4 regions of the Yersinia kristensenii genome follow, and region 4 is predicted to be linked to each of the others. Evidence: riboswitches for the same ligand, from Rfam matches in the RefSeq annotation. Region 4 holds a riboswitch; each other region holds the start of a gene.

Region 1 (4,667 bases), 1.9 Mb from region 4:
ATCAGCGGGGTATCGGTTTTGGTGGCGGTGCTGCTGCGGGTCGCAATATAACCGTTGACCGGCCCAGTGGGGGATTCAGCCTGTTTGGCGGTCACGATAAGCGTATCTGCTGCCGCTTTTTTATCGCTGTCAGCCTGGCTCAGGGCCGGGAAGCATAAAGCAATGAATGCCGCTGGTGGTAGTAAATGGCGTAAATGGGACGTCATAATGTGGCTTTCCTAGAGGTCATTTCCCAAAAATGGGAATGTATCTCATTTGTATTCAAGCCACAGCGCAGTCACTTTAATTTCTGCGACTATTGTTTTAGATAAAATATAACTTAATGAAAAGAGACTGAATTATTGGCGCAGTGTGTGAGGCGACAAACCAAAACGTTTACGAAATGCGGTTGAGAAGTGAGCTGGGGTATAGCCTACCGACCAGGCCACATTAGCTATTGGGCAGTCGCCGCTGACCAGCAGACGGTAGCCTTGTTGCAAGCGCAGCTCTTGTAAGCAGGCGGCGACGGTGCAGCCCAGTAACATTTTAAAACCATGATTCAACTTGCGCACGTTTAACCCCACTTGACGGGCCAATTGATAGAGTGTTGGGGCATTAGCCAGGTCGGCGGCCAGTAATTCGCGGGCCTGATGGATGCGCTCAATATCCGCCTGATTAAGGCGCGGTGGGTTAGTGGGCGTGTGCTGTCCCTGTAGCTGCTCCAGTGCAAAAGCGCTGAGTTCCAATGCTTTACCTGCCAGATACAAATCGCGGAATTTCCCTTGCAGTGGGTTGGTTATCATTTGTTGCACCAGCGCCTGCATCGGTTTACTGGCGGGCTGGCACAATAACTGTGGCCCGTGCTGAGTTGCCCGCTGCAATAGCGGCAGGTCAGATATTTCGAGGGAGTCGAGCATCTCGGCATCTAAACGCACACTGGCATAATGCATTGAAGTGTCGGGGGTAAAACGCTGGTGGCTGATATTTTCTTCATGATTGGCAATCACACAGAGTGTTGGGCTGCTGATGGTGATGTTTTCCTGATTTTCCAGGCGGCATTGCAATGAGCCGCGCAGCACCAGAATCAGCTTAATACCTTGCCACAAGGGTTCTGGCATCCACTCAGCATTGGGCGGCAGCCATTTGCCACAAGATAGCTGTATTTGTGGCGAGGTAAGAGAAAGATGAGTCTGATGGTGCTCAAATGCGGGCATTAGCGGGGATAAAGCAGAATTTGGCATCAGAATCACCATTAAAAGGCAGAATAATGCTCCCTAAGATAGGCCAAGTTTGAGGATAAAAATACTAAAAATTCGCTAATGGTTTTTGAGTTATCCCATTGAGAATATGAGGTTTTATTCTATCAACATGATAATGCGAGCAATTAAAACTATATTCAGCAAAATTGTATCATTCTGAGTGATGAATATGGGTTAACGTGTTAATAATGAAGTTCGTTGACTCGGGGTGCCCACCGTTTAATCTGGTGTGGCTGAGATAAGACCCGTATGACCTGATCTGGATTATGCCAGCGGAGGGAAGTTGCGGTGCCTTAAACAAGGCCTCCCCTTCCTGTTCGCCGGTGAGGGGACACTATGAATACCATCCACACTGACACCTCTATTTCACCCACTCTTTTCCCAGATGCACGGGCTACCGCCAGTTGGCATCAATTCCGTGCCACGCCGCCATTGGTGCATTGTCTGACCAATGAAGTGGTGCAGTCATTTACCGCTAATGTGTTGCTCGCTCTGGGGGCTTTCCCCGCCATGGTGGTAGAGCCGGAAGAAACCGCGCAATTCAGTGCTATGGCGAACAGTTTGCTTATTAATATTGGAACGCTGCATCGGGCGCGAGCAGAGTCCATGTTGAGCGCGGTAATCGCGGCTAATCAAGCGGGAACACCCTGGGTGCTGGACCCCGTTGCGGTGGGCGGGCTGGCATATCGTACTGATTTCGCCCGCCATTTACTCACACTAAAACCTGCGGCTATACGTGGAAACGCCTCGGAGATCATGGCATTGAGTGGTATGGCGACCATGGGGCGCGGAGTGGATAGTGTGGATACGTCGCTGGCAGCTTTACCTGCTGCTCGCCAATTGGCCCGACAGGCCCAGACGGTGGTTGCCGTAACCGGTGAGGTAGATTATGTCACTGATGGTCAACGCGATTTTGCCGTGGCTGGCGGTGATAAGCTGATGACCCGGGTGGTGGGCACTGGTTGTGCGCTGTCTGCGGTGGTGGCGGCATTTTGTGCGCTAGACGGGGATCGTTTGCACCATGTTGCTACCGCTTGCCGAATTATGTCGCAAGTCGGCGGGCAGGTATCTCAACGCGTCGCTGGGCCGGGGAGTTTTATTCCCGCATTTCTTGATGGCCTTTATCAATTGGAGACTCTGGTGTCTTAACTCTTGCCCGATCTTCTCTCTATCCTGCCAAGATTTTATTCTCAGATTAAATTTAATGATCAGCCTCTGCGGGGGCTTTTAATTTTTGAATTTATATTCAGCAAATATTTTGCCATGGTTTAACATTTAAATAGAGGACATTCTGACTCTTTTGTCTTCCCGGTCTATTTCCACATCTCTGTTTTTTTAGTTCCCTAATGAACATATAGGAAAATATAATGGCCATTCTGAACAGTTATAAGATAGCGGCGCTGTTTGCCGTCGGGATATTAATGGCAGGATGCGCCTCAAAGGTCACAACCAGTGCGCAGTACTCTGGTTTTCTTGGTGATTACAGTAAGTTACAAGAATCTGAATCCGCAAGTGGCCAGAAAGTATTGCGTTGGGTTTCACCCGATTTCAATGTTGATAAATACACTGGCATTTATTATACGCCGTTGGTCTATTATCCAAGATCAAGCCCAACTCAACGAGTAAGTCAGAAAACATTAGATGAAATATTAGCTTACGCGAATAAAAGGCTTAAACAGGCCGTTAGCCAACAATTACCGCTAGTCAATTCACCGAAAAAACACAATATTTTGATTGTACGAGGTGCAATTACCGCAGTTTCTGCGGAAGATAAAGATATTCAAGTCTATGAGATGATTCCAATAGCCGCTGTTATTGCCGGAACTATGGCGGCGACCGGTAACCGCACCCAACATACTGCGCTTTATTTGGAATTACAGGTTATTGATTCTAATACCGGCAAACCCGTTATTGTCGTCGTACGCAAAGCTTATGGTAAGGATGTCAGTAACAGCGGCGTACCGATTTCTGCAGAACAAGTCAAAAGTACAATAGATGGTTTGGTTTACGATATTGTTAACTTCAAATTAAAAAGCCAACCCACTCAGTAAAACTGCTGCGGCTCAGCCTTTGTAAGTCATTTATCCAGAGGCTGAGCCATTTTTCTTGATGTTTTATTTATCATTATCTGTTTGATGAGTAATATTTAATAATTCATTTAATTTCATTGGCTTACCCAGAAGATAACCTTGGGCTTCATCGCACATTAACGCTTGTAGATGCTCAAGTTGTTCTGTGGTTTCAACGCCTTCGGCGGTCACGGTCATAGAGAGCGCGTGGCCGAGGTTAATAATTCCCTCGACAATTGATTGCCCTTCACGGGACTGCGTCAGCTCATCAATAAAGCTCTTATCAATTTTCAAACCATCGAATGGGAAGCGGCGCAGATAATTCAGTGAGGAATATCCAGTCCCAAAATCATCCATTGATAAACGCACGCCCAAGGCTTTCAATGCGGTCATGGTTTTAAAGGCGCCATCTGCATCTTCAATCATTATCCGCTCAGTGATTTCTAACTCCAGCCGGTGGCTCGGTAACCCGGTCTGCCGCAAAACTTGTCGCACTCGCTCAATAAGATGTTGGCTGCGGAATTCAATGGCAGATATATTGACTGAAACAATCAGTGAGGCGGGCCATGTAGCTGCATCCTGACAGGCTTGAAGCATCGTCCAATCGCTGATGGCGGTAATAAGGCCGGTCTCTTCTGCCAAAGCAATAAATTGATCTGGCATCAGCAGCCCCAACACCGGGTGGTTCCAGCGCACCAGCGCTTCGGCACCTGTAAGTTTGGTTCCTGCAATACGATAGCGCGGCTGATAGTAAAGGTTGAATTCATTGTGTTTAATAGCTTGGCGCAAGAAACGCTCTAACTCGCTGCGTTGCATTAGGCGGTCATTCATTTCACTGGAATAAAAACTCCAGCGGTTGCGGCCACTATTTTTGGCTTCATACATCGCAATATCTGCGAAGCGCAACAGCTCCTCGGCTTGCATGGAGTCCTGTGGCGCTAGCGCAATACCGATGCTGGCGCTGATAAAAATATCCTGATCATTAATAATATATGGGCTTTCAATGCGGTCAATAACGCGCGTGCAGAGGTCTTCAATTTCTTTGATTGAAGAAAGCCCGGTAATAATTAGGATGAATTCATCTCCCCCTTGACGAGCCACTAAATCCTGATCGCGCAAACAACTTCTCAGCCGTTCAGATACTTGATGGAGCACCTGGTCACCCGCCATATGGCCAAAGGTATCGTTAACGGGTTTAAATTTATCCAAATCAACATTGAGGATCACCAACGGATGCGGTGCAGCGGTTAAATTACGCAGCTTACTTTCCAGAAATTCTTTCATTCTCATACGGTTGGGTAAACCGGTCAGCGAGTCATGCAGAGAAAGATGCTGAATTCGCTCTTGTGCTTCTATCTCT
Region 2 (4,667 bases), 2.3 Mb from region 4:
CACCCTCGACCATATAGGTCGCCAGAGTCCATGGGCTACCGGAAAAACCAATTAATGGCACCGCACCGGCTAGCTCACGGCGAATGGTTCTCACCGCGTTCATAACATAGCCCAATTCTTGTTCTGGATCGGGAATGGGCAGTTTTTCAACATCAGCCCGGCAGGTAATGGGGGATTGAAAACGCGGGCCTTCGCCGGTTTCAAAGTAGAGCCCCAACCCCATAGCATCAGGAATGGTCAGAATGTCTGAAAAAAGAATCGCCGCATCCAGCGGATAACGACGCAAGGGTTGCATCGTCACTTCACAGGCCAACTCAGCATTTTTGCACAGCGACATAAAATCCCCGGCAATAGCACGGGTGGCTTTATACTCTGGCAAATAGCGGCCTGCCTGGCGCATCATCCACACCGGAGTCACATCTACCGGCTGGCGTAGTAAAGCGCGCAGATAACGATCGTTTTTCAACTCATTCATGATAAAGCTCCCTTGATTATCTCCACGCATTGTAGCATGCCAGATAATACTTTCCTGTTGCGGCTAATGGCGGTTTTTAGCTACTCACCCGCATTGAACTGCTCTTCGCGACATAATACGACGGTATCTTCAATCAGTCGGCGTGCCACGGTGCCTGGCGGCGGCAGTAATGGCAATTGGTCATAGCGATACCAACCGGCATTCAACAGCTCTTTAGGATCGTGTTGTAGCTCACCGCTATCATACTCCGCCATAAAGGCCATCATCAGTGAATGCGGGAATGGCCACGGCTGTGACGTCACATAGCGCAGGTTTTTAATGTGGATATTACTTTCTTCCAGCACTTCGCGGGAAACCGCCTGTTCCAGCGTCTCCCCCACTTCGACAAACCCGGCCAACACAGTGTTAATACCGCCACGATGGCGAACATGTTGCGCCAATAAAATTTCATCACCACGGCGAATGGCAACAATCACGCAAGGGGCGATTTGTGGATAATAACGTTCACGGCAATGATTACACAGACAAGCCCACTCGGTGCGGCTGGCATGCATTTGATGCCCACAATAGCCACAATAGCGGTGAGATCGATAAAACTCGGCCAATTGTACGCCGCGCCCCGCCAGTTGAAACAAACCGCGATCGACATCCAGCAATTGCCGTACTGAACCCATCTCGGTGGACATCATCTGGCGAATCAGCCAAACAGCCTGCCCTTGCCATTCACCAATCTGCCGTGCGGTCGCGCCCTGTAATGACCAATTGGCTGCATTACCCTGCGGTAACTCCCCGTTTGGTAACCATAATTTGTTCTCGTGGCTGACAATCCACCAGCCACTTTCTTTACCTGTAAGTTGTAGTTCCATATCGTTGTTGCACAACCTCGACTTCACTGGCAATCTAGAATCCGGCTTGTTACATTTTTGTAACCCACTTTTACTTTTTCTTACTTACGGAGTCGATCATGCTCAACCGACTGGAAAGCCTGACTCAACGCGTTGGCGGCAGTAATGAATTAATTGATCAATGGCTTCATGCACGTAAAGAACTTTTAGTCTCGTATTGCACAGTGATCGGTATTAAGCCGCAAAAAGAAAAGCATACCCCGCTTAATGAAAAAGCGCTGGAGAACTTTTGTCATAATCTGGTGGATTATCTCTCCTCCGGACATTTCAATATCTACGACAGAATTATCAAACAGGTGGAAGGCGCATCCAGCCCGAAAATGGCTCTGACCACCAAAGTTTATCCTGCTTTGAAAAATAACACTCAAACTATCATGGCATTCCATGATCGCTATACAAACATTGAGATAGATGACGATAGCTGCACCGAGTTTCAACAAGCTTTATCTGATATCGGCGAATCACTTGATGCCCGTTTTCGGCTGGAAGATCAATTAATTCAATGGGCGGCCGAGTCGTGGCAAGCCGCCCAGCCAGTTATTCAAACAGAGCAGGTAAAATAGCCCACTGATCAGCACGGGCTTGTAGTTTTAATTCAACCTCGTATAGTAACGATTCTTGTCGGAGTGCCTAGCACCTGTTTTCTGAGGAAAACAAACGCAGGCTGAGACCGTTAATTCGGGATCCGCGGAACCTGATCGGGTTAATACCCGCGAAGGGAACAAGAGTAATTTATCGCTACAGGCCCGGCATTCCCCTGACAGGTGGCTGCCGGTCACTGGCCAACATCGTTACTCCCGCCAAGCTCCAGACAAGCAATTTTCCCCTTAACCACATTGGTAGGAATTGCTATGTCTAATAATGTCACCACTAAAAACCCATCACGCCCGCGCAAGGCACAACGTGAAGAAGCCCAGCAGTTTATTGATACCCTGCAAGGGGTTACCTTCCCTAATTCACAACGAATTTATCTGCAAGGCTCACGGCCCGATATTCAAGTTCCCATGCGCGAGATCCAACTCAGCCCAACATTGATCGGGGGCGGTAAGGACTCACCTCACTATGAAGAAAATGAAGCTATCCCGGTGTATGACACCTCCGGCCCTTATGGCGATCCCAGCGCTAAGCTGGATGTGCATGCCGGTTTACCCAAACTGCGCGAGAACTGGATAGCCGATCGTCAGGATACTGCCGCGCTCAGCTCGGTCAGTTCCGGCTTTACCCAACAGCGCTTGGCCGATGAGGGTTTGGACCATTTGCGTTTTGAGCATCTGCCGCGTCCGAAAAAAGCCCTTGCGGGCCAATGTGTGACCCAGTTGCATTACGCCCGAGCCGGTAAAATCACCCCAGAAATGGAGTTTATCGCCCTGCGGGAAAATATGGGCCGTGAACGTATTCACAGTGAAATATTACGCCAGCAGCATCCGGGGCAAACATTTGGCGCGCATCTGCCCGACAATATCACCGCAGAGTTTGTCCGACAGGAAGTCGCCGCCGGTCGAGCTATCATCCCCGCGAATATTAACCACCCCGAATCTGAGCCGATGATTATTGGCCGTAACTTTTTGGTGAAAGTGAACGCCAACATCGGCAATTCTGCCGTGACCTCCTCCATTGAGGAAGAAGTGGAAAAACTGGTGTGGTCGACCCGCTGGGGGGCTGACACCGTGATGGATTTGTCCACTGGCCGCTATATTCATGAAACCCGTGAATGGATACTGCGTAATAGCCCAGTCCCCATTGGCACTGTCCCTATCTATCAGGCGCTGGAAAAAGTGAATGGCGTGGCGGAGAACCTCACCTGGGAAATGTTCCGCGACACCTTGCTAGAACAGGCCGAACAAGGGGTTGATTACTTTACTATTCATGCCGGTGTGTTGCTGCGTTATGTGCCGATGACCGCCAAACGCCTGACCGGTATCGTCTCCCGTGGTGGGTCGATTATGGCGAAATGGTGTCTTTCCCATCATCAGGAGAATTTCCTGTATCAGCATTTCCGCGAAATCTGCCAGATCTGCGCGACTTATGATGTTTCATTATCACTGGGTGATGGCCTGCGCCCTGGCTCCATTCAGGATGCCAATGATGAAGCCCAATTCGCTGAGCTGCATACCTTGGGCGAATTGACCAAAATTGCCTGGGAATATGATGTGCAGGTGATGATTGAAGGCCCTGGGCATGTGCCAATGCAAATGATTCGCCGCAATATGACTGAAGAATTGGAGCATTGCCACGAAGCGCCATTTTATACCTTAGGCCCCTTGACCACCGACATTGCCCCCGGCTATGACCATTTCACCTCCGGCATAGGTGCGGCGATGATTGGCTGGTTTGGCTGCGCCATGCTGTGTTATGTCACGCCCAAAGAGCACCTTGGCTTACCTAATAAAGAAGATGTAAAACAAGGACTTATTACTTATAAAATTGCTGCTCATGCTGCTGATTTAGCAAAAGGCCACCCCGGTGCGCAAATCCGCGACAACGCCATGTCAAAAGCACGTTTTGAATTCCGTTGGGAAGATCAATTCAATTTGGCTCTCGACCCCGAAACCGCGCGTGCTTACCACGATGAAACCCTGCCACAAGAATCCGGCAAAGTGGCGCATTTCTGCTCCATGTGTGGGCCGAAATTCTGCTCAATGAAAATTTCGCAGGAAGTGCGCGATTATGCCGCGAAGCAAGAACTGGCAGCGTCACAAGGAACAGCAGCCCAACCTATCGAAGTTTTGCAATCCGGTATGGAGCAAATGTCAGCTGAGTTCCGCTCCCGTGGTAGTGAGTTATATATCAATAAATCACATCACGCCCCCGCCAGTCTGAAAGTGGAGGCGAATAATGAGCCCGTCTAATCATGCTTTATTTTCTGCTGAGAAAGGTTTCCCCGCCACCAAACAGCGCCTTGGTCTGTATCCGGTGGTCGATTCCGTGCTGTGGATAGAGCGCCTGCTTGCGGCAGGCGTGACCACCATCCAATTGCGTATCAAGGCGTTAGAGGATGCGCAGGTAGAACAAGATATTGCTACCGCCATTCAATTAGGTAAACGCTATCAGGCGCGGTTATTTATCAATGATTACTGGCGGTTGGCGATTAAACATGGCGCTTACGGGGTGCATCTGGGGCAGGAAGATCTGGAAACCACTGATTTGGCGGCAATTCAGCAGGCCGGATTACGGCTTGGGGTCTCCACCCACGATGAACACGAACTGGCGATAGCCAAAGCTGTCCGCCCTTCTTACATTGCAATGGGGCATATTTTCCCGACCCAAACCAAGCAGATGCCATCCTC
Region 3 (4,667 bases), 500 kb from region 4:
CCGGTGCCAAAAACCCTGCAATCAAGCTCAATAGCGTGCTTTTTCCCGCTCCGCTGGGGCCAAGAATAGCCACCCGCTCACCGGCTTGAATGCGCAAATCAAAACGCATCGGTAAGTGGTCGTATAAATAGGTGATTTTCTCAAGCTTTAGCATGGCGGCTCGGCAGTTTTTCAATAAGAGTAAACAGCAGGAAACACAGTAACAGCAGCAGCAGGGCGGTCACCGCGCCATCATTGCTACGATAAGACCCTATCTGTTGATAGAGATAAAATGGCAGGGTGCGGAAATGCTCGTTACCAAACAGCGCGACCACACCAAAATCCCCGATAGAAAGCACACTGGCGAAGGCCAGCGCTTGAGCCAGTGGGCGTTTCAGTGCCCGTAACTCAATATGGCGCACACGATGCCAGCCGCGAATATCCAGTGATAAGCACAGTGGCGTATAGCGCTCAGCCAGATCGCGCATCGGGTTATCCAACACTTTTAATGCATAGGGCACCGCCATCAGCGCATTGGTCAAAATCACCAATGCATAAGGTGATTGCGGCAAGCCCAGCGTGTCATTGAGTAATAAGAAAAAACCGGTGGCCAGCACGATCCCCGGCATCGCCAGAATCACCATGCCGCTGATATCCAAGGCTTGTCCGTAAGCTGCGTGGTGGCGCAGTTTCAGCTCACGGCTACTCCATAGCAGCATCATGGTCAGAGTGACACACAATAATCCTGCGCCAATGGCGATGATCAGTGAGGTAAAGAAAGCTTGCCACAGCGCCGGTTGCTGTAGCACGGTCAAGATTGTTTTATTGCTGCCATCAATCACGACGGCGAGTAATGGCGGCACCATCAATAATAATGCTGCCCCGATTAACAAGGTATCGCTAATGCGCGACCACGAACTGTCTTGCTGACTACGCCACTCCTGACCGTGGGTATTCCCCACCGCTAACACTGAACTTAGCCGTTGGCTCAGCACCACCAAGCCCAGGCAACAGCCCAGTTGAATCAGTGCCAATAATGCGGCGCGCCCCAAATCGTAGTCATAGCTAAGCGCCTGATAAATAGCCAGTTCGATGGTGGTGGCTTGCGGCCCGCCCCCCAGAGAAAGCACGGTGGCAAAGCTGGCAAAACACAGCATGAAAATCAGCGCGGCAGTCGGCAGAATTTGGCGGCGCAGATAGGGCCATTCGACCCAGCGAAAATGCTGCCAGCCGTTCATGCCCAATTGGGCGGCTAACTGGCGCTGTTCAACGGCAATGCTTTCCAATGACTGCAATAACAAGCGGGTCGCCAGCGGCATATTAAAGAAAATATGCGCCAGCAAAATCCCTTGTAAACCATAGGGTGAGAAGCGGTAATCCACCCCCCAGCCAGCCCAACAGCGCCGCCAGCCAACCTTGGCGGCCATACACTGTCAGAATGCCAAAAATGGCGACCAGCACCGGCAGCACCAGTGTCATGGCGCATAAGCGCAGCATCAGTTGGCGGCCAGGGAAGCGGCGGCGGTATAAGGCGCGCGCCAAAAAAATCGCCGGAATAACGGACAGCAGCGCAGAAAGAAACGCCTGCCAGAAAGTGAAGCGAATCACATGCCACAGATAGCGGTCATGCCAGATGCTTTGCCAGTCGGCTGCCGGGGCATGACGCCAGATAGCGCTGAACGCCAGCAAGGCGACACCGACTATCAGCAAGGCCGCCAGCAGCCCCGGCCACAGCCAGGGGGCGATTAATGGCTGACGGCGGATTGCCATGTTTGAATCCATTTACCGCGATTATCTGCCACGTCTTTTGCATCAAACTGTAAAGCTTTTTGCGGCACGGTGAGTGTTTCAAATCCAGCCGGTAAATCCATTTTGATCACTGGATACATCCAGTTGCCGGTCGGAATATGATTCTGGAATGCAGGGGTGACCATAAACTGCATAAAGCGCTGCGCCAGTTCCGGTTGTTTGCTGGACGCCACCACACCGGCCACTTCCACTTGCAGATAATGGCCTTCGCTAAAATTGGCCGCGGCATAGTTGTCTTTCTTCTCTTCAATCAGATGGTAAGCCGGAGAAGTGGTATAGCTCAGCACTAAATCGCCTTCACCTTTTAGGAACAAGCCGTAAGCTTCGCTCCAGCCTTTGGTCACGGTGACGGTTTTTTTCGCTAATTTTTGCCATGCTTGCGGGGCTTGGTCGCCATAGACTTTTTGCATCCACAACATTAAACCGAGGCCCGGTGTGCTGGTGCGCGGGTCTTGATAAATCACTTTCCACGGCTCTTGGCTGTCGACCAATTCTTGCAGGCTTTTCGGCGGGTTTTTCAGTTTGTTTTTGTCATACACAAAAGCAAAATAGCCGTAATCGTAGGGGACGAAAGTGTTATTCTGCCATTTTTCCGGCAAAGTTAGGTCGCTGGTATCTACCTGACTCGGCACGAATAATCCGGTTTGCTCTGCCGCTTGAACCAGATTGTTATCTAAGCCTAACACCACATCGGCCTGACTATTTTTACCCTCCATCCGCAAGCGGTTCAGCAGGGAAACACCGTCTTCCAGTGCTACAAATTTCAGCTGGCAATCACACTCGGCTTCAAAGGCTTTTTTAATCGACGGCCCGGGGCCCCAATCAGCCGCGAAAGAATCATAGGTATAAACAGTCAATGTGGGTTTATCAGCAGCGACGGCAGCAGCAGACAGCAAAAACAAGCAGGAAATCATGCGTTTAAACACTTTGCACTCCTTAAGGATAAAGGTGGCAAAGGTATCTGAGGCGGTAAATAACATAAATATCAAGATGATACGGCGTTATTTTTCTCAAATCCCTCCGCCGGTGTTAACCGGATCAGGTTCGACGGGTTTGCTCTCAGCAAAAACGTGCTGCGCCGTGGTTGATACAGCGTTGGGCAGTACTCGAAATCCTCACGTACTTCAAGTACGCTCCGGTTTCTCCGTGCTGTCCGCCACTGTCTGAACCCGGCTCGCTGTGTTTTTAACACTTGCGGCACCGGATTGAACTTGGCTAGCGATGTTCTTGCACCCCGTTGAGACGGCGCTATTGTAGAGTTTAATTGGGGCGGGCGAAAGCGAGTTTAGCCCTCTGGCGGCGTAAACCAGGCCGATTTGAAGTCAAACCAGCCGAGTGTGTTCATGCGCACCCCGCGCATACTGTGCTGCCCATATAATTCTAGCCAGTGATGGAACAGTGGGTGAAATTGATTCTGGCTGACCAAGCGCTGGCTCCATTCCGCCATCGGCAGGGCATTATTTCGCCATAATTCAACATCTTGGTGCAGTTTTTCATCCAGGCAATATTGCAGCAGTGGCAGCTCATACAAGGTGGCAAATAATGAGAAATCTAATGGCAGATAAAAATTGGCGCTGCCGAGCCAGATGTCGCTCTGCGCATCCCCCTGATACCAACTGACATAATCCACCACATTTATGAGCAATTTGACCCCATGTGCAGCTAATAATGTGGTCAAGGTTTGGCTGATAGCATCAAACTCTGAATGGTGACTGTAAAACGTCAGTGTCAGTTCGGTCAGACCTTCTGGTTTAGGTTCCAATACGGTGAGCCGGTTATGATGCCAGCGCGGCAACATGCCATAAGCCGGTGACCAGTAGCGCTGATAAAAGGGATCGGCATGGCTGAGTAGGGCGACGGGGGTGATGAGTTCACACAGCCAACGGCGGATGTCAGGATGGCAGGTTTGGGGTGAGCGCTGGTCGAATAGCAGAAAATAACAGCCTTCTTCCAGCCGACTTTCCAGCTCATTTTTACTGGTATCGTCAGCTTGCAATTGCACACCAGAATAAACCAATTCTTCAGACAGCTCCGGTAATACCCAAATATTGACCTCATCAATCAGTGCGCGAAAACCAAAATAATTATCAAATGCCTGAATTTTCAATTGGCTATGGTGATTTCGAATCACAGAATAAGGGCCTGTCCCGACCGGATGCCGACGAAAATCCGGCTGATTTTCCCACTCTTGCGGCAAGATCATGGCGTGCACACTGCCCAACAACCACGGCAACCAGTTATCCGGGGCGCTGAGATGCACATCAATCACATACGGCGTCGGCGAGCGCACTGCCGTGATATGCGAAAACAGCGGTTGGGGGATTAACCGAGTCAGGCTGGTAATCACATCATTCATTTCCAGCTCACGGCCATGATGAAAATGAATGGCTGGGCGCAAATAAAAGCGCCAATGTAATGGGCTGATGGCTTGCCAGTGATGAGATAAATCAGGTTCCAGTTCCCCATTTTCCTCATTTATCCGCGTCAGGCCGTTAAAAATCTGCCGCACCATATGAGTTTCTGAGCGGCGCAACGCGGTGCCGGGTAATAGGTTTTGTAATGGCCGGTAATAGAGCACCCGCAGAATATGTTTACCTTGCCGGAAGCTGCGCCCCAACTGGGATAGCAGCATTTGGCGCACCGCTTTTTTATCCCCGACCAACTGCACCAGTTGATCAATACTTTCTTGTTCCAACAACTCTTCGGCCCGCTGTTGTTGTAAGGCCAATCCGGAACAGAGGAAGGTCAGTTGTGAGCGCTTACCACGGCCGGCTTCCGCCTGCCAACTCAGCCAACCCTCTTGCTGCATACTGCCCAATAAAGAGCGCACATGGCGGCGCGAGCAACAGAGCACCTCAGCCAGCTCCTGCAAAGTGGTT
Region 4 (4,667 bases):
GTGCAATATCTGCGCAGTGGCCATGTCGATGGTAAAGCGCAAGCCGCTGGGCCGATGGCGGAAGTGATTGAAAACAGCACCCGGCATTTGACTGACAGTGATCTGAATGCAATGGCAGTTTATTTGCGCACCCTGAAGCCATTGAATCCAAATGACGAAACTAAGAGCCGTTCGGATTGGGGGCAGTCGGCGACCAGTGTTAATACATTACGTGGCGTACCTTTCACGGCGAATAATAACACTGACGGCGCGCGCTTGTATTTGGGAAACTGTGCCAGTTGCCACAGCTTTACCGGTGAGGGCGTAAAAGACGGTTATTATCCATCATTGATGAAAAATTCGGCGGTGGGTGCTTCCACACCTAATAATATGATTAACGTGATATTGCATGGCGTATCGCGCAAAACTAATGACGGCGAAGTCTTTATGCCCGGTTTTGCCAACACATTAACGGATGAGCAGGTTGTCAGTTTGAGCAATTATCTATTGCAACAGTTTGGCCAACCCACTCTGAATATCAAAGCCGATGATGTTAAAGCATTACGCGGAGAATAGAAGATAAAACAAAGGGAACCAAGTTCCCTTTGTTTGCTTAACCATTTTTTTCAAGTTCATTTACCAGTTTGTGTGCATTGATTTGCATATTGGGTGTGACTGTATCGGTGCTATCAAAGATTTTGGGGAATTCCTCACAAAGTTTTACCGCATCCTTACTGGAACAATTGATGTTTCTGGAGGTGCAGTTTTTTAATAACTGTATTAATTCTGGTTTTTTTTCATTAATAATACTATTTATTAATTTTGACTTTTGTTTTATTTCATTTTCGTCAAGTCGTGATTCATGTAACGCGAATTTAATTGTCTGGTGGCAGTGTACATAATAAATATCGTCAATTTCTTCTGTCTTTTCGGTCGAAAGATTCATGCCAATGGGAAAGGTATTGGAAGAGAATTCAGAGCCGAAAATAAAAACCACGTGACGTATGTTATAGTCTGTAATAGATAAATCCTTCATATTCCATTGATTGTCAAAGCTATCTTCAATATAGAAATATTTCCTGGGATCCATTTTGGCCGTAGCAAAATATTGCTTTTCACCACTCGCGAGTTCAATCGACCTTAGTGGGACTTCTGTTTTACCATTTAAGCTGCCAATAGTGTTTTCCACTTCAAATAGTTCGCCATATTTATCATGGGTCAAGGTCTTAATATGGTCTATTGCTTCATATCGAGTGCCAATTTTCTGCTGTTCACTATTTATTCCCGATGAGATGTTATTGATTTTGGCGAGATTTACTGTGAATGAATTTGAACTTCCAGATACGGTCAGCATAGTTATCCTTAATTAAGTTTATTCAAGTGACATTTGAGTTTAACTGTAGCATGACGTGTTATAGGGAGGTAGCCAACTGCACATTAATCAGGTTTTTACCTTATTTAAATTTCTACTCAATATTATCAATATTATCCTTATTTAACTTTTTAATTATGCCAATGCATCAAAATATAGTCGCCATCATGGCTTTTCCCCGTAGCAATTTCCACCCAACCATGCTTTTGATAAAATACCCGTGCTTGCTGGTTTTTTGTCAGGCACTTTAATGAACCCTGGCCGGTAAATAGATTTTGTGCCGCCAGCAATAAAGCCTTACCGACCCCACGTTGCTGAATGTGAGGGGCAACAAATAGATTATGCAGGAAGTTCTCCGCTATAAATATGGAAGCAAAACCCAGATGATTATCGCCGTCAATAGCGACCAAAATGGTCTCGTCAAGGATGGCGCTATCAAAATCCTCCAGATGAAAACGCTCCCCATCCAGCCAGCTAAAAGCTGCCCGACGTGATGCCAAATACAAAGTGCGCAAAAATGGCCGGTCACTTTCCTGATACTGACGAATCTGGATGCTCATTCTTCGGTTATCTCTCCAAGATTGCTGAGTTGAACATTGATTTGGTGAATGCATGATTGATCTTCTATCACTTGCCCGTGATAATAACAATTCTGACTCGGGGTGCCTCCACAAAGAGTGGTATGGCTGAGATATTACCCGTATTACCTGATCTGGATTATGCCAGCGTAGGGAAGTATATTAATGAAGCGAATCAATGTGTTAACTATTGCCGGAACTGACCCAAGCGGCGGTGCCGGTATCCAGGCTGATCTAAAAACCTTTTCTGCATTACAGGCCTACGGCACCAGTGTTATTACCGCTTTAGTGGCGCAAAATACCCGTGGTGTGCAGTCGGTCTATCCCATCGAACCGGCCTTTGTTGCTGCTCAATTAGATTCTGTTCTCAGTGATGTGCGTATCGATAGCGCTAAAATCGGCATGCTGGCAAATGCGGAAATTGTCGATATTGTTGCTATGCAACTGCGCCGTTATCCTATCCCATTTGTAGTGTTAGATACCGTAATGGTTGCCAAAAGCGGGGATCCGTTGCTCGCACCTGAGGCCGTTGATGCCGTGCGCCGCTTACTGCTCCCGCAAGTTGCTTTGATTACACCTAATTTGCCGGAAGCCGCAGCACTACTTGATTGTCAGCCCGCACATAATGAGCAAGAAATGTGTGAACAGGGACGAGCGCTGTTGGCTCTGGGCTGTCAGGGGGTATTGATGAAAGGCGGGCATCTGAGCGGCCAAGAAAGCCCTGATTGGTTATTTACCGCGCAGGGTGAGCAGCGCTTTGTGACGCGCCGGGTTAATACCCGACATACCCACGGCACCGGTTGCACCTTATCGGCAGCACTGGCGGCATTGCGCCCACGGCACGCGAGTTGGGCCGACACCGTGAGAGCAGCCAAAGACTATCTACAAGGGGCGCTGGAGCAGGCCGATACCCTCGAAGTGGGGCAGGGGATCGGGCCGGTGCACCATTTCCACCCATGGTGGTGATACCCTGCTCCCTTGAAGCCGCAGGGGTGTTAGCTGCGCTCACGTACCCGAATCACTGACTGATGTCAGCTCATCGGGATGTATTCACTTGCCGCCTACCTGCAACTCCAATGGCTTTGGGTATCTTTTTGCCCTTGAAGCCGCAGGGGTGTTAGCTGTGCTCATGTACCCGAATCACTGACTGATGTCAGCTCATCGGGATGTATTCACTTGCCGCCTACCTGCAACTCCAATGGCTTTGGGTATCTTTTTGCCCTTGAAGCCGCAGGGGGGTTAGCTGTGCTCATGTACCCGAATCACTGACTCTGGGTGCTGAAGCCGATGGGATTATTACGCCAGTAAATAGCGCTGTGTCATGGTAAACATCGCGACGGCACGCTGCAAATGCTGAGCATCAAAACGGTTAAGCAGGTAACTTTTAGCCCCTTTGCGCGGGCGAATGCACAATAGCAACTTCGGCTCGCCTGCTTCATCTTTTATCAGATCGAACTGATAGCTACCGATGTCTTTTTCGCCTTCCCGCCAGGAAATTTGCATCGCTGGCAAGGGGTTATCTGCCGTAGGTTGTCTGACGGCAAAAAAGTATTCTCCCGCCCAGAAACCGGCATAATTACCATCAGTTTGCAAATGTTTGGTCCGAAAAATGGAGGCTGCCGCGAGTTGGTTGATGGCATCCAAAGTTATTTCTCGATGCGCTTGCTGCCACAAAGGAACATTATTTTCGATTTGCCAACAAGCCGCGCCCAGATAATCGTTCAGTTCGCGCCAATCTTCATCCAGTTGCTGGCGTAATTCCTCTTCGAGAATATTACGATATTGCTGCATACCACTGGGTTGGTCGCCTAATGTTTCGTAAGTTATTAACTCCATGGTGCGGGGCTTGCGGCGAAAACTCATCCACAACACCATCTTGGGGATACGAAACTCAATCGACTGAATACTCAGCCGATATTGATCCCCTTTGTTCAGCACAAAACCATTGGCGGTACCGCGCTTATTTTGATAATTCCGTATCACCACCACGCTATTTAGCCCCATCCAGCCGGTAACATAGTGCTCACTGTCAGAGTTGGCAACATCCAGGTCGATCACCATTTGGACGATTTTATCGCTCTCAAGCTTATCTAGCGGATGGGCATCCCCAGCAGAGTAATACAGCTTCTTGGGGGCTTCGGGCAACTCAAGGGTCAACATAGCAGGGCCTTCTGGAGTAGGTTTATCAACTGAACATTGTCTGGTTTATAGCTTACATCAAGCTGTCATACAGATTGCGCTATAACGAGAATTAGGATGAAAATTCGTGCTATAGATCAACTTTTCCTACAGTTAAGGGTCATAGACATGCAAACTACTATCACGCATGCCAATGAGGCCTATTCAATACTTGGCGAGTAGATTAACCAGATAATAAGGATTTCGATAATGAAAGGTCACAAAACCCTCCATTGTCTTGTTGCTGCGGCGATACTCAGTGCCAGCTCCTGGGCTTTCGCGCAGCCAGCGATGAATGTTACTTCGGCTCCATCAAATTCAACGCCTGTTCAGCCCGAGCCAGATAAACTCCCTCCTACCACAGCAGACTTACTGCAACAGCCGGTGTATAAAAATAGCTGGCAAAAAATGGTGAAGAGCCAGAAAAATTTGCCCGCATGGGCGCGTAAAGGGGTAGGGACATCCGCGCCGTATGAAATCATCAACTGGGAAGGGCAGCAGTATAAAGTGGGGCGAATTTGTAAACCTCATGATTGCAGTTATAACTTTATGTGGGTGGC

The links. A riboswitch is a leader RNA that binds a small molecule or an ion and turns the genes downstream of it on or off. The one in region 4 is predicted to bind thiamine pyrophosphate.
Positions count from the first base shown of each region.
Region 1: it holds a riboswitch for thiamine pyrophosphate, as region 4 does, so the genes downstream of both, thiM (hydroxyethylthiazole kinase) here and thiD (bifunctional hydroxymethylpyrimidine kinase/phosphomethylpyrimidine kinase) in region 4, are expected to answer to the same signal.
Region 2: it holds a riboswitch for thiamine pyrophosphate, as region 4 does, so the genes downstream of both, thiC (phosphomethylpyrimidine synthase ThiC) here and thiD (bifunctional hydroxymethylpyrimidine kinase/phosphomethylpyrimidine kinase) in region 4, are expected to answer to the same signal.
Region 3: it holds a riboswitch for thiamine pyrophosphate, as region 4 does, so the genes downstream of both, thiB (thiamine ABC transporter substrate binding subunit) here and thiD (bifunctional hydroxymethylpyrimidine kinase/phosphomethylpyrimidine kinase) in region 4, are expected to answer to the same signal.

Region 1 covers NZ_UHIY01000001.1:2,022,307-2,026,973, forward strand. The annotation lists gene DX162_RS09335 (TonB-dependent receptor plug domain-containing protein) at 1-206, opposite strand, end outside; gene DX162_RS09340 (helix-turn-helix domain-containing protein) at 339-1,220, opposite strand; TPP riboswitch at 1,433-1,536, shown strand; gene thiM (hydroxyethylthiazole kinase) at 1,575-2,387, shown strand; gene DX162_RS09350 (DUF3313 domain-containing protein) at 2,606-3,289, shown strand; gene DX162_RS09355 (bifunctional diguanylate cyclase/phosphodiesterase) at 3,353-4,667, opposite strand, start outside.
Region 2 covers NZ_UHIY01000001.1:2,380,130-2,384,796, reverse strand. The annotation lists gene hemE (uroporphyrinogen decarboxylase) at 1-475, opposite strand, end outside; gene nudC (NAD(+) diphosphatase) at 556-1,341, opposite strand; gene DX162_RS10910 (Rsd/AlgQ family anti-sigma factor) at 1,440-1,943, shown strand; TPP riboswitch at 1,993-2,118, shown strand; gene thiC (phosphomethylpyrimidine synthase ThiC) at 2,232-4,229, shown strand; gene thiE (thiamine phosphate synthase) at 4,216-4,667, shown strand, end outside.
Region 3 covers NZ_UHIY01000001.1:569,438-574,104, reverse strand. The annotation lists gene thiQ (thiamine ABC transporter ATP-binding protein ThiQ) at 1-154, opposite strand, end outside; partial or broken gene thiP (thiamine/thiamine pyrophosphate ABC transporter permease ThiP) at 141-1,749, opposite strand; gene thiB (thiamine ABC transporter substrate binding subunit) at 1,725-2,714, opposite strand; TPP riboswitch at 2,787-2,881, opposite strand; RNA gene DX162_RS02680 (sX9 sRNA) at 2,906-2,979, shown strand; gene sgrR (HTH-type transcriptional regulator SgrR) at 3,074-4,667, opposite strand, start outside.
Region 4 covers NZ_UHIY01000001.1:73,492-78,158, reverse strand. The annotation lists gene DX162_RS00360 (cytochrome c) at 1-555, shown strand, start outside; gene DX162_RS00355 (hypothetical protein) at 593-1,333, opposite strand; gene DX162_RS00350 (GNAT family N-acetyltransferase) at 1,483-1,911, opposite strand; TPP riboswitch at 2,000-2,102, shown strand; gene thiD (bifunctional hydroxymethylpyrimidine kinase/phosphomethylpyrimidine kinase) at 2,095-2,895, shown strand; gene DX162_RS00340 (hypothetical protein) at 3,226-4,089, opposite strand; gene DX162_RS00335 (inhibitor of vertebrate lysozyme family protein) at 4,318-4,667, shown strand, end outside.